One region of the Rheinheimera tilapiae genome, then DNA from elsewhere that is predicted to be linked to it. Evidence: predicted binding sites of a transcription regulator. Region 1 holds the regulator's gene; each other region holds the start of a gene.
The links. Region 1 encodes FNR, which switches genes on or off when oxygen is low (the NO sensors DNR and NnrR bind a similar motif). Its sites were predicted from a motif close to TTGATNTANATCAA; they were not measured.
Positions count from the first base shown of each region.

Region 1 (6,527 bases):
GAACAGAATTTCCAGCAGGAATTAAACGCTTATCTGAAACGTCTGGCAGTATCCGGCATTATGACGATGCAGGTCATGATGCTGGCCTTTGGTTTGTATTTCGGCGAATTTAGCGGGATTGAAGCACAATACGAAGGGTACCTGCGCTGGGTTAGTCTGCTGCTGACTTTACCCGTGATGGCCTATGCGGCCCTGCCCTTTAGCAGCAGCGCCTGGCGCGCATTAAAGGCCCGTCAGCTCAATATGGATGTGCCCATTACGCTGGCACTGTATTACACCTTTATCGCTTCGTTGTATGCCACCGTCTTTGATACCGGCGAAGTCTATTTTGAGTCGGTCTGTATGTTTGTCTTTCTGCTGCAGCTTGGCAAATTCTTTGAATTCCGTGCCAGAAAACAAGCGCGCGACGCGACCAGTAACTTGCTTAAAGTGATGCCGGTCAGCGCCACTTTGTGGGATGGTGAACAGGGTATTGCCACATCAGCCAGACGGCTGCAAAGCGGTGACCATATTCTGGTGAAAGCCGGTGAAACCATTCCTGCGGATGGCCTGGTTGAAAGCGGTATCAGCTCAGCCGATGAATCGATGTTAACCGGCGAATACAAAGCAGTCAGTAAACAAGCCGGTGATTTAGTGCTTGCCGGCAGTATGAACCATGACGGCATTCTGGTGGTACAGGTCCGTAGCGCCCTGACCGAATCACGTTTGGGCCAAATTATTGCGCTGCAGCAACAAACGCTGCATCAAAAACCGGCCATTTTGGAAAAAACGGATCGCATCGCCCGTTTCTTCGTACAGAGACTACTGGTGATTGCGACTGTCACCTTTTGTGCCTGGTATTTCTGGATTGATGCCGACCGGGCATTTTGGGTAACGCTCTCCGTGTTGGTCGCCACCTGCCCCTGCGCACTGAGTCTGGCCACTCCGACAGCAGTGACTTGCGCTTTGGCACAGCTCAATCGCAAAGGCATCCTGATCAAAAACCAGCATGTGCTCGATGTCCTGCCAAAACTCAGTAAAATTTTCTTCGACAAAACCGGTACCCTGACCCAAGGCCGGTTTAGTTTGACCGATCTGCAAATCTTCACGCCGCTGTATGACAAAGCACAACTGCTGAATCTGATGGCCAATCTGGAGCAGCAATCTGAACATCCGATCGCCCGGGCTTTTAGCCCTTTCTTTCAACAAGCCTTACCGCTGGAGAACGTTAGCCTCAGTGTCGGTGCCGGTTTGTCAGGTGTTTATCAACAACAGAAGCTACGCATTGGCCGGCCGGATTTCTGTGGCCTGGATCCACAAGACCCTCGACTGGCGGGCGCTCAGGTATGTTTGTCAATCAACGGGGAGTTAGCAGCAACAGTACAACTGGCGGACCAGCTCAGGCCAGAAGTCTCGACGCTGATCCCTGCTCTGCTGCAACGTCAGCTAAAGCTAGCGATCCTGACCGGTGACGCTTCAGCCGCAGCGCCAGCCGTGGCCACGCAGCTGGGTATCAACGAGCTGTGGCAAGGTTGCAGCCCGGAGCAAAAAGTCAGTGCGATCCAGCTGTCGGTACAAGCTGGCGAAACTGTGTTGATGGTTGGCGACGGTATCAACGACAGTCCGTGTTTTCATGCTGCGCATGTGTCTGTTGCACTCGACAGTGGCACCGAACTGTCAAAGAACCAGGCTGACGTGGTGTTGCTGCACAACGACTTACAGCAGCTGCAAACCCTGATTGATGGTGCGCGTCAGGCACATCGCGTGGTACGGCAAAATCTGTGGTGGGCAGCCGGGTACAATCTGGTTATCATCCCGTTGGCGGTCTGTGGTTTTGTCTCGCCTTATGTCGCAGTGATCGGTATGTCCTGCAGTTCATTGCTCGTGGTGTCTAATTCATTACGGTTGCTCAAATCATGAGTATTATCTACGTCTTGATCCCGATAGCTATCATCTTTGTGATGATTGGCATCGCAGTATTTTTCTGGGCGGTGCGTTCTAAACAGTTTGACGACCTGGATAAAGAAGGTTTCAGCATCCTGTTTAACGAAAAACCAGCGTCTACAACACCACCAGCCGACAGCACGCCGCCATCCCGTGAACCCTGATATTTTCGCCGCATTTTTTGTCGGCCTGTTTGGCAGCGCGCATTGCTTGTTAATGTGCGGCGGGATGGCCGGTGCACTGCAGATGCTGATGCCACCATCACGTCCCCGCCGCTATGCGCTGCAGCTGATGCTGGGCCTCGGTCGTATTAGCAGCTATGCGCTGACCGGTGCCTTATTTGGCGGCCTTGGCGCCACGATGATTGGCAGTACCGGCTTAATGCCGCAGTGGCTGCAACTGTTCGCTGGTTTGATGTTATTGGCGATGGCGCTGTATATCAGCCGATTATGGTTTGGCTTGCTGAAACTGGAACGTGCCGGACAAGCGTTATGGCGCCGGGTCCAGCCACTGAGTCAAAAGCTACTGCCGCTGGATTCTGCTCTCAAAGCTTATACCTATGGCTTATGTTGGGGCTATTTACCTTGTGGTCTGGTGTATTCAGCATTGAGCTGGAGCCTCGGCAGTGGCAGTGCCAGTCAGGGCGCCTTGTGGATGGCGCTGTTTGGTCTTGGCACACTGCCGGCTGTGCTGCTGGCGGGTCAGACCGCAGACGCGCTAAGGCAGTTACAGCAACAGCAATGGGTGCGATATGGACTGGCAGCCGTCCTGGCCGCTTACGCGTTACAGACAATTTACCTTGCACTTCGGGCTCTGGTTTTTTAAGCTGGGCATACTTTGGATGGAGTTTGGAAACCTGCGATGAGTTCACCTTCAAGTATTAATTGTCAGCACTGTGGTTTCAGTCAGCTGTGCCTGCCTTTCACCCTCAACGACCAAGAGCTTGATAAGCTTGATCAAATCATCCAGCGTAAACGTCCGTCGCACAAAGGCGATCATTTATTTGAAGCCGGAAAACCGTTACAGGCGTTGTACGCAGTACGCACAGGTTCTTTTAAGACTTATACCCTGACCGAACAAGGTGAAGAACAAATCACCGGTTTTCATTTACCTGGCGATGTCATTGGTTTTGACGCCATCGGTGATCAGCACCACCCTAGCTATGCTCAGGCGCTGGAAACCGCAATGGTTTGCGAGATCCCGTTTAACAACCTCGATAGTCTGTTAGATCAGGTGCCTAAGCTGCGTCAGCAACTGATGCGGCTGATGAGTCAGGATATCCACGGTGACCAGCAAATGATGCTGTTGCTGAACCGAAAAACCGCTGAAGAAAAACTGGCTGCATTTATCACCAATCTGGCACAACGTTTCGGCAGCCGCGGTTTCTCACGCAAAGAATTCCGTCTGACGATGACCCGCGGTGAGATTGGCAACTATCTCGGTTTAACCGTCGAAACTATCAGTCGCCTGCTGGGACGCTTTCACAAAGATGAGCTGATTCATGTCGACGGTAAACTGATCACTATCGCCAATTTTGAAGAATTAAGCCGTATCGCCGGAATGGCGCAAATCGGCCGCTGATGTTGTGTTGATCGCCAGCAAAACCGCCTTAGGGCGGTTTTGTTGTTTCTGCCCCTGACAGCACTGAACGCAGACTTCTTCCGGGAACCAATCGGCGCTTCATTGATCCAACACAACATCACCAAACGCGAAGCGGATTAACTTAGCTACAATGATTCTGTACCTGTGACCGCAAAGGAGAATGATGATGGCGACATATCAGGATGTGCTGGTGGTGCTCGATCCCAGTACTGATCAGCAAAAAGCGTTGGCAAGAGCCATAGAACTGGCCGAGCACACCGCCTGTAAAATCACTGCTTTTTTATCCATCTACGATTTCTCTTACGAAATGACGACGATGTTATCCGGTGAAGAACGCGAATCGATGCGTCAGGCCGTGATCACCGACCGCGAGATTTGGATCCAGGAATTATTGCATCAGGCCCGCACCAAAGGCATAGCCTGCAGCGCCAAAGTGGTCTGGCACAACCGCCCGTTTGAAGCGGTTGTGCAGGCAGTTACCGAACATGGTTATGATTTGGTGATCAAAGGCACCCATGACCATGATGTGCTCAAATCAATGATTTTTACCCCAACCGACTGGCATATTCTGCGTAAATGCCCCTGCCCGGTGTTACTGGTCAAAGAACATGCCTGGCCGGCGCAAGGCAATATACTGGCAGCGGTCAATGCCGGCAGTGAGAAACCACATCACAAAGCGCTGAATCACATTATTATTCGCCAGGCGCAAGCGATGGCCGCGATGCTGAACGCCAAAGTGCATCTGGTCAATGCGTATCCGGGGACGCCTATTCATGTGGCGATTGAGATCCCGGAATTTAATCCGGTTGAATACAACGACAGCATGCGCCATCACCATGTTGATGCAGCGAATGCGCTGGCTGGTCAGTTTGATCTCACCGCAGAATCGGTCCACGTGCAGGAAGGCATGCCGGAAGATGTGATCCCGCGTGTGGCCAAGGAACTGGACGCTGAGATGGTGATTATCGGCACTATCGGTCGCACCGGTTTGTCGGCAGCCATTATTGGCAATACCGCCGAACATGTGATTGACCGGCTCGATTGCGACGTGTTGGCGCTAAAACCGGACGCGCCAGTCGCATAACAGTCGATGTTCCACGCCCGTAACCAAGAATTGGAATTGGCAAGCGGGCGTGATCCGCTATAATGTGCGCCTTTTTTACTGTCTGGGTAGCATCATGTCACACTCCGCTGAAGCCAAAGCGCAATATAATCTGAACAAACTGCACAAAAGACTGCGTCGTGGCGTGGGTCAGGCCATCGCTGATTTTGGCATGATTGAGGAAGGCGACAAAATCATGGTCTGCCTGTCCGGTGGCAAAGACAGTTATACCTTGCTCGACATTCTGCTGAATCTGCAGCAATCCGCCCCGATCAACTTCAGCATTGTGGCGGTCAATCTGGACCAGAAACAACCGGGCTTTCCGGCGCACGTGTTGCCTACTTACTTAGATGGCATCGGCGTGGATTACCAAATCGTCACTGAAGACACCTATTCCATCGTCAAAGAAAAAATTCCTGAAGGCAAAACTACCTGTTCTTTATGCAGCCGGTTGCGTCGGGGCATTTTATACCGCACCGCCAAAGAGCTGGGCGCGACCAAAATCGCACTGGGCCACCATCGGGATGACATGATTGAAACGATGTTTCTGAACATGTTCTACGGCGGTAAAATGAAGTCGATGCCACCGAAGCTGATTAGCGACAATGGCGAACACATCGTGATCCGCCCGCTGGCATACTGCCGGGAAAAAGATATCGAAAAATACGCCACCGCACGTGAATTCCCAATTATCCCGTGCAATTTATGTGGTTCACAGGATGGTTTGCAACGTCAGGTAGTGAAAGAAATGCTGCAGGACTGGGACAAACGCTTCCCGGGCCGGATTGAAACGATGTTCCAGGCCATGCAAAACATCGTGCCATCGCACATGGTCGATAAAAACCTGTTCGATTTTGCTGCTGTCACTAAGGCGAGTGCTGGCGAATTTGCCGGTGACACCGCTTTTGATAAAGAAGCAGTACCGGCAAAACCAGTCGGTTTATTGGCCGAAGATGATGATGAAGAGCCACAAAACGGCGTGGTGGTACAACGGCTCGAAATTAGCCTTTGACCGTACGGAGATCAGACTGAAGCGCAGTAGTTAACCTGCGCTTCAGGTTTGAGATTTGAGGTTGAGACGACCATCAGCCAGCAAACAGCGCTTTAAACCAATGCCAGACGCCAAAAGAATAATCGTCAAATAAATCAATCCCCAGTGCCGATTTCAGCAGGTACAGCAGCAATAGCCCAATCAAAGCGGCAACCAACAAAAACATACTGATCACGACAGCTTGCATCAGCCGGCTGAGCTGGCCGTGCCGCGGATCGCCGCGATGATTGCGTCCGCCGACAATCACATAGTAGTAACGCCAGCGCCCCAGCCCGACAGTGCCGCGTAAGTCCAGCCGGTGTTTACCCCATTGCCTCGCCCCCAACGCGACGCGCAGATAGCTAAGCTGCGCTTCAGTAAAGCTTTGCTGCACATCCTCAGGCATCCGTTCCAGCAGCTTCTGCATGGCCGGATCCTGGCGGATATCATCGGGAGACGCTGTACTCATTGCTTTTAGCCTTGCTGCAATAAAGCGGATAGCTCCGCCGTTTTTGCCTGCATCAACGCGATATCGCCGCGACTTTCCACATTGAGCCGAACCAGCGGCTCGGTATTGGAACTGCGTAAGTTAAAGCGCCAATCGGCAAATTCCAGACTGATACCGTCGGTCGTATCGAGCTTGTCGGCCGATGGCTGATACAACGCCAGAATTTCCGCCAGTTTGGCTTTAGGCTCGGCAATAGTGAAGTTGATTTCACCACTGGATGGAAAGGCGGCGATGCGTTCCGCGACTAACGCTGACAGTGCCTTTTGCTTCACGCACATCAGTTCAGCCACCAGCAGCCACGGGATCATGCCACTGTCGCAGTAAGCAAAATCACGGAAATAATGATGCGCGCTCATCTCACC
Region 1 covers NZ_JBHLXP010000001.1:2,469,334-2,475,860, forward strand. Annotated here, with positions in the region: gene ACFFJP_RS10675 (heavy metal translocating P-type ATPase) at 1-1,899, shown strand, start outside; gene ccoS (cbb3-type cytochrome oxidase assembly protein CcoS) at 1,896-2,087, shown strand; gene ACFFJP_RS10685 (sulfite exporter TauE/SafE family protein) at 2,077-2,748, shown strand; gene fnr (fumarate/nitrate reduction transcriptional regulator Fnr) at 2,785-3,504, shown strand; gene uspE (universal stress protein UspE) at 3,692-4,609, shown strand; gene ttcA (tRNA 2-thiocytidine(32) synthetase TtcA) at 4,704-5,639, shown strand; gene ACFFJP_RS10705 (3-phosphoshikimate 1-carboxyvinyltransferase) at 5,713-6,126, opposite strand; gene ACFFJP_RS10710 (phosphohexomutase domain-containing protein) at 6,132-6,527, opposite strand, start outside.

Region 2 (6,527 bases), on a different contig from region 1:
TAGCATCCAGTAGCAACTGCACTTGCGCCATACTGGCCTGCAGTGCCATCAGTGCCTGTTTTCGTGCATTAATATCTTCGACCACTGAGACGAAATAACACTGTTGTGGATCCGGGCTGCGATGAAAGGATACCGATAAATGAGCCCAGATAAACAAACCATCACGCCGCCGATAGCGCTTTTCCATCTCAAAGCTTTCACGTTCACCCCGAACCAGCGCATCACATAGCTGTAAATCGTCAGCCAGATCGTCGGGATGGGTCAGATCTTGAAAAGTACTGCCAGCCAGATCGGCCGGTTCGTATTGCAGCATTTGAGCAAAACGTTGATTAACTTGAATAAAATGGCCAGAAACGGCCACATGCGCCAGACCTACCGCGGCTTCGTCGAAGGTACTGGCCAGTTTTTGCTGCACCTGCTTGGCGAATAGGGCTTTTGCACGGACTTGCCAGAACAAGACCAGTGGCAGCAGGATAGCGAATAGTGGTAACAACCATCCCAGCGTTTGGTGCAGTGCTGCGGCCTGTGCGGCCGATAGATAGCCGGCGCTGAAAGCAGGATCCTGGCTGAACCACCACAGGCCTGCCACAGCCAGATAAATAATTAACATCAGTAAAAGCGCTGACTCAAAACGGCGGTTTGCACGATCGGCTTGTGTTGCTGAATATGCCATCAGTGGTCTTCCCTGTCATTGCTACCCACACAGCATCCGGATGGGGCTGTGCCAATACATTGTTCCGGCACCGAATGCTGGATCTGGCTGGAAAGGTCTATTGATGAAGCATAGCCGAAGCACGTCTTTCGGCAAATCAGGGACGGCAAGACGCCAATAGCCGGCGTCTTGCCTTGATAAAAAGCGAACAGATGTTTAGAAGGAATATACCAGCGTCAACGAAGTCTGCGTGTCGGTATTCTTTTTACCGACCGGGACTTCGGAGTCATGCATCACGGTAAACGCCGCTTTCATTTGCATGCTGCCGTTGATCCGGGCACTGACTGAAGTTTCTGACTGGGTTCTTTTGTTATCAGAACCGGCTTCAAGGCTCAGTAATTGGCGGAATGTAGCACTGTCAGAGATCACCCAGTCCAGACTGCCGGCAGTACGCACCAGTGCACCTTTTTCTGTGATATCACCGCTGGTTTTACCGGTGTAATAACCAGGACCGATCTCGGCATCAATACTGATGCCATCGCCTTGGTATAAACGGTCGCCATAACCGGCCGAGATCAGGCTGTACTTGGTGTAAGCGCCAAAGTCATCTTCAGTATGTGAGCCGAAAATAAACAGCTTGGCGTGGTCAGTATCGAGTTTGTAACCGGCTTTGCCCGACGCAAAATAACGTTCGGCTGATTTTTCACTGAAGCGGTTGCCGTTCACATCAGTTTTTTCATCTTCTTTAAAAAAGGCGCTGAGCACATATTCATTGCTCCATTGCACCATTTCTTGTTTGGCGTCGATTTTACCGGTCACCGAGGTGCCCTTGGTATTGCCGGACGTGGTGATCGCACCTAATTCAGCCGAAGTATTCCAGCCCAGTTTGGTGTCATCAGCCGCCTGAACGGACAGAGAGGTTGCTGCCAGCGCAGCCAGCATTAGCGGATATTTCATGCTTCATCCTTATGAGGTTTCATATGCAAAGACATTTGTGGAAAAGGAATTTCGATACCGGCGGCATCGAACTGTAATTTGATTTTTTCGAGCGAATCCCAGTACACCGCCCAATAGTCGGTGGCTTCGACCCAGGGCCGGACGATCAACTGGACCGAAGAGTCTGCCAACGCACCCACGGCAATCACAGCTGCCGGATCTTTGAGCACGCGGCTGTCGGCTTGCAGGATGTCATGCAGGATTTGTTTGGCAACCCGCAGATCTGAGTCGTAGCTGATGCTGATGGTCAGGTCGATCCGGCGGCGTTTTTCGGCGGAATAATTGATGATAGCCCCACCGGTAATTTGCGAATTTGGCACGATGATTTTTTTATTGTCACCGGTTTTAAAAATGGTCTGGAAAATATCAATGCGCTCTACTACGCCGCTGATGCCCGCTACTTCGACCAAATCACCGGATTTAAATGGCCGGAACACAATGATCAACACGCCAGAAGCAAAATTAGACAGCGACCCTTGCAGGGCCAGTGCCACTGCCAAACCGGCGGCACCGAGAATAGCGAGGAACGACGCAGTCTGAATGCCTAATTGCGACAAGGCCATCAGCGTAACTGCGATCAACCCCGCCGCGTAAACAATACTGGATAAAAACGATACGACAGCACGGTCGACATGGCGGAGCAGCAACGCTTTGCCGACCAGGCGCGATACACCAAGCGCCACCCAGCGACCAATATAAAAGATGACAATGGCGACCAGCAGTTTCAGACAGAAACCGATGATCAAATCCTGATTCTTCTGCAGAAAAGTTAAACTCTGCGTAATTACCTGCACTTCTTGTTGCATAACTGCATCCTCATGAGGGTCTGTCACGGCGGGGGCGTACAATATGCTAACATCATTGACCTGGTTTGGCAGACGCATTTTTTATGGACTTATTTGCATTACAACAGCAGCTTGGTGCTCTGACGGACTACCCGCTAGAGCAGTGGCAACCCGCTTTTTGCGGGCCTGTGCCGATCCGCATTGATCGCGATGGCAGCTGGTATTTCCATGGCAGCCCGATCCAGCGACCAGAACTGGTGCGGTTATTTGCGGCGGTATTGAGTTGTGTCGACGGGCGATATCTGCTGACGACGCCGGCGGAGCAAGTGCAGATCGAAGTCGACGATGCGCCATTTTTATTGGTCGACGCGGTATGGCTGGACGATGGCCGGCTGCAACTGACTACCAATCTGCAGCAGAGTTTTATCGCCGGGCCGGACTTTCCGGTGCTGTTGCAACCAGAAGCCGGCAACGGCCAGTTGCTGCCTTATCTGCAATTAAAACGCGGCTTGCGCGCCAAATTCAGCCGGACTTTGTATTACCGGCTGGCGGAGCAGGCGCAAGAACAAACCGTTGATGGCCAGTGTCAGTACTGGCTGCATAGTGGCACTTACCCGTTTCGGTTGGGCTGAAACCGTTGTATTCAAGCGCGTTTAAATAACCTTGGAATAACTGTGCTGCTGCGCCAGCAAATAAGCATCAAAAGCCGCAGCGATGATCCGCACCCAGGGCCGGCCACGCTCTGTCACTTCCAGCAAATCGCCTTGCCAACGCACCAAGCCATCGTCAAGACAAGGTGCCAGCTGGGCCAGTGACCCGGCGAAATAATCCTGAAAATTTATCTGCCATTGCTGCGCCAGAGCTTGAGTATCCAACACAAAATTACACATGATGCGGGCTATTAAATCTGCCCGGATTTGGTCATCCCGGCTTAAAGTCAGGCCTTTATCAATGGCGAGTACTTGCTGTTGTTCCAGCGCCTGATAATAACCTTTCAGCTCTTTTTGTTGTTGCCAGATCACATTGCCGACCTGACTAATCGCCGATACACCAAGGCCAAGCAAGGCATCGCAGGCATCTACGCTGTAACCCTGGAAATTACGGGTCAACTGATGCGCCTGTTGTGCTTGGGTCAGTGGGTCTGTTGTTTTGGCAAAATGGTCCATACCGATGGCGACAAAACCGGCTTGTTGCAGATGGTCCATCGCCAGCGCCAGTAACCCGAGTTTTTCGGTGGCGCCGGGCAAAGCGGCATCGGGGATTTTGCGCTGTGCGGCGAATCGTTCCGGCAAATGCGCGTAGCTGAATAACGAGATGCGGTCCGGATCTAAAGTGACTACTTGTGCCAGCGTTTGGCTGAAAGTCTCAGCTGCCTGATGTGGCAACCCGTAAACAAGATCCAGATTCACTGAGCAGAATTGCAGCTCACGGGCCGCATTAACCAGCGTTTCAACCATGCTGTAGGGCTGAATACGGTTAATTGTCTGTTGCACTTGCAGATCAAAATCCTGCACGCCAAAACTGACGCGGCTAAAGCCCAGTTCCCGTAACAATCTGAGCTTGTCGACATCACAACTGCGTGGATCAATTTCGATGCTAAGCTCAGCCTCTGGCAGGAACTGGAAATGCTGACGCAGCAACTGCATCAGCCGGCGCAGTTGCGCTTCATCCAGATAAGTTGGGGTACCGCCGCCGAAATGCAGCTGGTGCACTTGTTTTGCCGCACAGGCCGGTTGATACAAGGCCATCTCGGTGGCGAGAGCATCGAGGTAGCGGTCGGCTTTGCTTTGATCGCGACTGATCACTTTGTTACAACCGCAGTAATAACAAAGCTCCCGACAAAATGGCACGTGCAGATAGAGGCTCAGCGCCGGACCGGTGTCTGCCAGCGCCTGTAACGCACGCTCCGGCGCAAAGCCGCTACGCAGCAACAAGGCCGTGGGGTAAGAGGTGTAACGGGGGCCTTTGACGTTGTACTTTTTGATCAGGGCTTCGTCCCGGAATGTCGTCATCATATCGCATCTGCCACAGGGGAAATGGCGTCAGTATAAAGACTGTGTTGAAGTGCATATTGATCCAACACAACAGATTGGACTTTCAATAAGAGGCGTCGCCTCATAACCCGGGAACAACAATGAACAAAATAACCACTGCAATGCTGCTGGCCGGACTGTTACCGCTGGCGGGCCAGGCGGCAACTTTGATCCACGCCGGCACTGTGATCACAGCGGAAGGCGACCAAATTCTGCAAAAACAAACGCTGGTCATCGAAAACGACCAGATCAAAGCCATCGAAGCCGGTTTTCGCCAACCTGCAGCCACAGACACCCTGATTGATTTGTCCAAACAAACCGTACTGCCGGGCCTGATGGATATGCATACGCATTTTTCCTACCAAAGTAGCCCGGGTGCCTATAGCGAAGGCTTCACGATGAATGAAGCGGACGTAGCGTTACGCGGCGCGACTTATGCCGAAAAAACACTGCTGGCCGGTTTTACCACAGTGCGGGAATTAGGCGACAGCCACCTGATCAGCACTGCATTGCGTAAAGCCATCAATGCTGGTTATGCCAAAGGTCCACGTATATTCACTGCAGGCAAATCTATTGCCACGACTGGTGGACATGCCGATCCGACCAATGGCGTGGCTTACTTGCGGATGGGCGACCCTGGTCCGGACGATGGTGTGATCAATGGTCCGGATGATGCGCGCAAAGCCGTCCGGCAACGCTATAAAGAAGGCGCCGACCTGATTAAAATCACCGCGACTGGTGGCGTGCTCAGCGTGGCGAAAAGCGGTATGAACGCACAGTTCAGCGACGAAGAGCTGGCGGCTATTGTCAGCACCGCGAAAGATTATGGTTTCACGGTAGCGGTGCACGCGCACGGTAAAGAGGGCATGGAGCGGGCGATAAAAGCAGGTGTCAGTTCTATTGAGCATGGCACTTTTATGGATGACAACACCATCAAGCTGATGAAACAGCACGGGACCTATTTTGTGCCGACGATCAGCGCCGGTAAGTTTGTCGCCGAAAAAGCCAAAGAGCCGGGTTATTTCCCGGAAATGGTGCGGTTAAAAGCGGCGACTATCGGGCCTTTGATCCAGGCGACTTTCACCAAAGCGCAGAAGGCCGGTGTCAAAATCGCCTTTGGTACTGATGCCGGTGTTGGCATGCACGGTGATAACTGGCGCGAATTTGTTTATATGACCGAAGGCGGCATGTCCGCGCATCAGGCGATTCTGAGTGCGACCATCGAAGGCGCGCGCTTGCTACAAATGGAACAAAGTCTCGGTAGTCTGAAAGCCGGTAAAATGGCAGATATCATCGCCGTGCCTGGCAATCCGCTGCAGGACATCAGTGTGATGGGCAAAGTCAGTTTTGTGATGAAAGCCGGTAAAGTCTATAAACATTAACAAGTGGTAAAAAGTAATAAAGCCGCAGTATTGCGGCTTTTTTTATATCCAGCATCAGCGACTACCGTTGAAGCAAACGACAGGCAGAGCACCGCGGCAAGCCATGGAGATTTCATCGTAGTTCCTTTTCGACGGTGAGAGACAGGTGTCGGCTGCTGCTCTTTAGCCTGGTGCTGCAGCAGTAGTCATACCAGGCGCTGTGTGGAAAATAAACAATTAATCCAGTGGGGCTACAGATAGCAGATCGGTGAGCTGTGGGCTTTGTGTTCAATGCGTTGCGTGCGGACGACTTTCAGTTTTTCAGGCATCAGTTAGAACATCAGGCAACAAAAAGCCGCAGAATTGCGGCTGATGTCTTAGTGCACTGGCTTTAGTATTTCCAGTAGCTGGCGGATATCCTGTTTGATCGAATCAGCCAGTTGGATCTCCGTTTGCTGGCGGAGATGATCAAGATGGCGCAGTTCCTTTTTGTCGAGTTCCTTGCGGGCTTCGTGCGTTGGCATCGCCTTGACGCAGTCATACATCGCAAATAATCCGGGGTAACGGCAGGCTTGGGCCAGCTCAGGCTGCAGATTCTCCAGCAACACCCAGATTCGCAAACCGGCTTCAGACAGTTCGCATTGATCTTCCAGCGTGGCCTGGCCAATCAATACAATACTGTCGAGCAGATACTGCTGAT
Region 2 covers NZ_JBHLXP010000004.1:208,988-215,514, forward strand. Annotated here, with positions in the region: gene ACFFJP_RS15805 (PAS domain S-box protein) at 1-673, opposite strand, end outside; gene ACFFJP_RS15810 (DUF481 domain-containing protein) at 869-1,609, opposite strand; gene ACFFJP_RS15815 (mechanosensitive ion channel domain-containing protein) at 1,606-2,454, opposite strand; gene ACFFJP_RS15820 (DUF1285 domain-containing protein) at 2,538-3,065, shown strand; gene hemN (oxygen-independent coproporphyrinogen III oxidase) at 3,087-4,448, opposite strand; gene ACFFJP_RS15830 (metal-dependent hydrolase family protein) at 4,568-5,848, shown strand; gene ACFFJP_RS15835 (DUF2489 domain-containing protein) at 6,205-6,527, opposite strand, start outside.
Region 2: a site for FNR is predicted at 4,505-4,518, ahead of hemN (oxygen-independent coproporphyrinogen III oxidase). Genes of this name have one in related genera too.

Region 3 (6,527 bases), on a different contig from region 1:
GCTGCGGATCAGCGCCGGTCAAACTTTAGATGCCGGCGCTGTGGCGCTGACCTTGTTGCCGGTCAATGCCGAGCTGGAAGCCATCCTGTATGTGCCGACCCGATCTATTGCCTTTGTCAGTGCCGGTCAGCCGGTGCGCATTCGCTACGATGCCTTCCCGTTTCAACGTTTTGGTGTATTTAGCGGCACCGTACATGAGCTGAGTAATACAGTGCTGTTACCCTCCGAAGTGGCTGAAGTTGCGCTGCAGCAACCGAGTTACCGGTTGAAAGTGCGCCTTAGCGGTCAGTCCATTCAGGCCTATCAACGGGAATTGCCGCTCAAGGCCGGCATGACTTTACAAGCGGATTTAATCACCGAACAACGTAATTTATGGCAGTGGTTGTTTGACCCGATCCTGGCCTTACGGGGACAATTCTGATGAGTCAGCTCGCCAGTCAACTGAAGTTATGGCCCGCCCAGCGGCTACCGGTGTTATTACAGTCCGAAGCGGCGGAGTGCGGCATCGCCTGCCTTGGCATGGTGGCCGGATTTTACGGCCATCACTTAAGTATCCAGCAATTACGCGCTTTGTTTGGCAGCTCAATTGCTGGCTGTACCATGAAAGATCTGGTCGAATTTGCCAGTCGTCTGGCACTGAGTGGCCGCGCGTTGAAGCTGGAACCCGCAGCGCTTGGCAAATTGCAGCTGCCGGCGATTTTGCACTGGGATATGAATCATTTTGTCGTGCTGAAATCAGTGCGCCGCGGCAAGCTGGTGATCCATGACCCGGCACGTGGTGAGCGCACACTGAGCCTCGCCGAAGTGTCAGAGCATTTTACTGGCGTTGCGCTCGAGTTATTACCGACGCAGGATTTCAGCCAAAGACCGGCTGATGCTGGGCTGCGTCTGCGGGATTTCTGGTCCAATATCAGCGGGTTGAAGCGCTCAGTTGCACTGATCCTGAGTCTGTCGCTGTTATTACAGCTGTTTACACTGGTCGCGCCTTATTATCTGCAACTGGTGGTCGATGATGTTCTGCTTAGTGCGGACCGCAGTTTGTTACTGGTGCTGGCACTTGGCTTCGGTTTGTTGCTAATTTTTGAGATCAGCACCTCAGTGCTGCGCGCTTTTGTGTTGCTGCATTTTAATAGTGCGATGAATATTCAGATGGCAGCGAATCTGCTGCATCATTTAATCCGCTTGCCGCTCAGTTACTTCGAAAAACGCCAGATTGGCGATGTGTTGTCGCGTTTTGGTTCGCTGCAGCAAGTGCGCGAACTCCTGACCAGCGGTGTGATGGAGGCCGTGATTGATGGCCTGATGGCGGTGGCTATTCTGGTCGTGCTGTTGTGGTATAGCCCGTTATTGTGCCTGATCGTGCTGATAGCACTGCTGTGTTATGGCATCGTGCAGCTTTTGATGTACCACCAATATCGCAAAGTGTCGGAACAGCAAATTGTGGCGCAGGCTCAGGTGCAAAGCCACCAGATTGAAACGGTTCGCGCCATGCAAACGTTAAAACTGTTTAGTGCCGAAGCTAAACGCGAAGCCAGCTGGCAGCATTTGTATGTGGCCGCGGCGAATCGTGGCATCCAGCTTGGCGTGTTTAACTTAAGTTTTCAGCATATCAATCGGTTATTGACTGGTATTGAGCATGTGTTGGTGATTTATTTTGGTGCTTTGCTGGTACTCGATGGTGGTTTTAGTACCGGGATGTTGTTTGCTTTTATTGCCTATAAAAGCCAGTTTATGGAACGGATGTCGCGGCTGATTGATAAAGGCTTGGCGCTGAAAATGCTGAACCTGCATTTTGCCCGGCTGGCGGATATTGTCGCCACACCGCGTGAAGACAAGCAGGGCGGTATCGCGCAGCGCGAGATCGAGTTAAGCGGCCAGATCAGCGTCGACAATCTGAGTTTTTCTTATAGCAGCAATGGCGCGCTGGTTTTACAGCAGGTCAGCCTGGATGTTGCGGCGGGTGAATCTGTTGCCGTGGTTGGGCCTTCTGGTTGTGGCAAAACGACGTTGTTAAAGTTGATGCTCGGGCTTTTTACACCACAACAGGGTGAAGTCCGGGTAGACGGTGTGACGCTGACTCAGCTGAGTCAGGCTGGTTATCGCAATCAGATCGCCGCAGTGATGCAGGATGACCAGCTGCTGTCGGGCTCTATTCGCGACAATATCTGTTTTTTTGCTGACGAGCCCAATGATGAGTGGGCGCAAGAGTGTGCCAAACTCGCGGCGGTGCATGAGGATATCAGCCGGATGCCGATGGGCTATCACAGTTTGATTGGTGACATGGGTTCAGCACTTTCGGGTGGGCAGAAACAACGAATTCTACTGGCACGGGCATTGTACCGGCGGCCGAAGATTTTGTTTTTGGATGAAGCCACCAGTCATCTGGATATGGCAACTGAAGCGGTGGTCAGCAGCGCCTTACAGCAGCTGCAAATTACCCGAATCATCATCGCGCACAGGCCTGAGACTATTGCCTCGGCCGATCGGGTGCTGACGTTACCGGCGTTACAACAAGGACCAGGCTAACAACAGAGTCTGATTTTCTATATCATCCTGGACATCGCCGAAAAGCTCTGGGCACCACGTGCCATGCATTTACCATTCGCAGAGCTCATGGTGTTCACAGGCAAAACGCCAACAGCTTGGCGTTTTTGAGATCCCTGTTTCACCATACCATCCATCCTGGACATCGCCGAAAATTGCTCCATGCATTTCCGGCATACCATCCATCCTGGATATAAAAACAGCGGCAAAGCCGCTGTTTTGTTCCCCCTTATTCTGCACCGTCCGTGCTGCTACACTGGCTGCCTGCCTGCGTTTTATCCCGTTTGCCGCAGGATAAATTCTTGATTACATGCTCCAGCGCACGCCAACCATGTAGACCCATGGGTCGATTTGCACGTCGACGCTCTGGATCACTTTGTCATTGACCCGCACTTCACCGGTGGTGTCGATATCCATTTTGCTGACCGCAAAGTGGGCGCCCCAGTTATCGCTCAGTTTGTAGTTAAAACCGGCTTGCAGCGCCAGGCCCCAGCTCGCTTTTAACTTCAGGTCAACGTCATCAGAAGCTGTGGTGACTTTCAGCGCTTGCAGCGTGGTTTTTAACGCACCTGATGCTGATTCGTCGAAGAATTTGGTGTAGTTCAGACCGACGCCTACGAATGGGTCGAAGTTGCTGTTACCCATATCAAAATGGTACTGCGCGACTAAAGTTGGCGGCAAGTGTTTGGTGTTACCAATTGCCAGGCCATCAATCGCTGAACCTTTTACGGCGATGTCGTGGCTGAATGGCGTTGCAGCAATCAGTTCAGCGGTCCAATTTTTATCAATTTTATAATCGATAGTCAGGCCCAGTTGGGTGTTGTTGTCGACAGAGACTGCCGTTGATCCTGTTGGTAAACCGGCAACTTTTTCCACCACGTTTAATGAGCTGCTGCTGTCATTCGGTGCCACAGTGATAGCGCCAACGTTGACAGAAATATTGGCAGAGGCGGCAGCAGTAAAACCAGCAAGGGCCAGCACACACAGGTTCAGTTTGGTTTTCATGTTATTTTCCTTCAGAGACACAGGTCTTGTTTAACTGCGGCCATTGTGCGCTTCTGAACCGGTAAAACTTTGGGCTGGATCAAGCTTTTGCCGCTACAAGCCGCTTTGCAGCGCTAAAGTTTGATGTAAAACAAACTTTGCTGTTTCGTTGAAGCTGGCGCGATAAAAGGTATAAAGCGGCTGAAATGTTGAAAACTTACATACGTATGGCAAGGTTGAGGTGTTTGCAAGCCGGATATTGATGCGTATAGTACAAATAGCTAAATCTGGCCGCGGGCTTCGTCAGTTCTGACTGACAGAGGGGAGAGACCGCTTTGGCCGCTTTAGTCATGCACAGGATAGACACTTCCATAACAAGAGAAATTGTATGTCAGTAACCACACCATCCGGCGAGGCTTATAAAACCGACGCCAGCGGGCAGAATCATGGTTTTGCCCTGACCAGCCTGACGTTTTTGTTTTTTATCTGGGGTTTTATCACTTGTCTGAATGACATTTTGATCCCGCATCTGAAAAATGTGTTTGACCTGAGTTACACCCAGGCATCGTTAATTCAGTTCTGTTTCTTTGGCGCTTATTTCCTGGTGTCGCTGCCGGCAGGTTTGCTGGTGCGTCGTGCCGGTTATCAGCGCGGTATTGTCATTGGTTTGTTGATTGCCGCCAGTGGTTGCGTGTTGTTTTATCCGGCAGCAGCAACTCAGACCTATGCGTTGTTTCTGGGCGCTTTGTTTGTGCTGGCCGCAGGGATCACTATTTTACAAGTCGCGGCAAACCCTTATGTGACTGCACTTGGCAAAGCTGAAACGGCTTCGAGCCGTTTGTCGATGACGCAGGCGTTTAATTCGCTTGGTACTACCATTGCGCCGTGGTTTGGTGGTCTGATGATTATGGGCGCAGTGACCGCAGCAGCCGGTACTGCCGAACATAAACTGCAGGAAGCCGAAGCGGTACAGATCCCTTATTTGATGCTTGCAGGCGCTTTACTCTTGTTGGCCGCAATATTTGCCAAGTTAAATCTGCCAACAGTCTCAGAGCATCATGTTGATGAAAAAGTAAATGCTGATCCGGGTTCAGCCTGGCAACACAGCCATCTGGTGCTGGGCGCCTTGGGTATTTTTGTCTACGTCGGTGGCGAAGTGTCGATTGGCAGTTATCTGGTGAACTTCTTAGGCGAGCCACATATCGCCGGCATGCCGGAAGCTCAGGCTGCGGCTTACCTGAGTTATTACTGGGGCGGTGCCATGGTGGGGCGTTTCATCGGTGCTGCGGTGATGCAGAAAGTTTCCGCCGGCAAAGTACTGGCTTTCACAGCCGTGGTTGCAGCCGCATTGGTGATTGTTGCTATCGTCAGCAGCGGTGCCTTAGCGATGTGGTCATTACTGGCAGTTGGCTTGTTTAACTCGATTATGTTCCCGACTATTTTTAGTCTGGCGGTGACAGGCCTCGGCCGCTACACCAGTAACGGCAGTGGCGTGTTGTGCGCAGCAATCGTCGGTGGCGCCTTGGTGCCGGTATTGCAAGCGGTGCTGGCAGATACTATCGGTTTGCAGCTGAGCTTCATCGTTCCGGTATTCTGTTACGTTTATATCTGTTATTACGGTCTGGTCGGCTCGAAGATTAAACAGCCACAGATTTAATTTGTTGTGGTTAAAAGAAAACGCCGGCATTTGCCGGCGTTTTTTTATTCGTCGCCCAGATAGCGGGCCCGTTTTGCCGCTTTGATCTTGCTGATATCTACCAGCACCAGCCCATCGATACAGTCGGCGAACTCAGGGTCGACACCAAAAGACAAAAACTGCACACCACCGGGTTCGGTCAGTTCGCTGTATTGCTTGTACAAAGTCGGCACAGCAAGACCCATATTGGCCAGCAGGTGCTTGAGCTGCACAAAGTCTTCGGCGTAATTATCGCCGCTAAAATGCTGCTGCAGTTGCTGCATCGTCGTGATGTCGAGCGAATAAGGCCGGTTCGGCAGGGCGCTGTCATCTTCCGGGCTGAAATACAAGGTGTAGAAATAAACCAGTAAATCGCGCGCCGCTTTTGGGTAGCTATTCGACAGACTGACACCACCAAACAAATAGCGGATCTGCGGCCGTTGTTTTAAATAAGCGCCGATGCCGTACCACAGATAATCCAGGCTGCGCTTGCCCCAGTATTTTGGCTGGACAAAACTGCGGCCCAGTTCCAGCCCCTGCGCCAGTACCGGTTGTAATTGTTCGCTGAACTGGAACAGCGACGCCGTGTACAGGCCTTGCTGACCATGCTCGGCTACGACAGATGCCACTTCGGCAAAACGATAAGCGCCGACAATTTCCAGCTCTTCGTTGTCCCATAAAATCAGCTGCTGATAATAGCTGTCGTATTTGTCGGTATCACGGCGTTTGCCACTGCCTTCACCAACGGCACGAAAGGCGATTTCACGCAGCCGGCCGATTTCGCGTAGTAACACCGAACTGGGTTCGGGCTGGTACAGGTAAATCTGTTTGCCGTCAGCGGTTTCACCAAGGCGTGGGCATTGGCTGATGGCTTTTTTCAGCACTTGCCGGTCTTCCGGGTGGGCGATGGCCGACTGGGTTTTCAGCAGCGGCGCTTTATCTTTGGCGAGGCGGTATAAGTGCTTTTTAAACACTTTGACCATAGTTTTATGATCAAGCAAAGGCTGGGCAAAGCTGTCATAAGGGATCATATCGCCGATGCGCAGGCCCATATGTTTATGCTTTTGCTTAAACATTTCCTGCACCAGCAGCATCGTTGACAACGGCTTGTACAACATGGAGGCGCCATAAAACAGCAATGAATTTCGCGCGTCGAGATAAATCGGCAGGATCGGTGCTTTGGCGGCCCGGGCAAAGCGTAAGAAGCCACCTTGCCATTTACCGTCGCGCACGCCATTGGGTTTAAGCCGGGACACTTCGCCGGCCGGAAACATAATCACAGCGCCTTCAGCGGCGAGGTGGGCACCGATATTGTCCAGTAAGC
Region 3 covers NZ_JBHLXP010000003.1:173,655-180,181, reverse strand. Annotated here, with positions in the region: gene ACFFJP_RS11755 (HlyD family secretion protein) at 1-421, shown strand, start outside; gene ACFFJP_RS11750 (peptidase domain-containing ABC transporter) at 421-2,526, shown strand; gene ACFFJP_RS11745 (OmpW/AlkL family protein) at 2,851-3,549, opposite strand; gene ACFFJP_RS11740 (sugar MFS transporter) at 3,917-5,185, shown strand; gene olsF (bifunctional ornithine lipid synthase OlsF) at 5,230-6,527, opposite strand, start outside.
Region 3: a site for FNR is predicted at 3,670-3,683, ahead of ACFFJP_RS11745 (OmpW/AlkL family protein). Genes of this name have one in related genera too.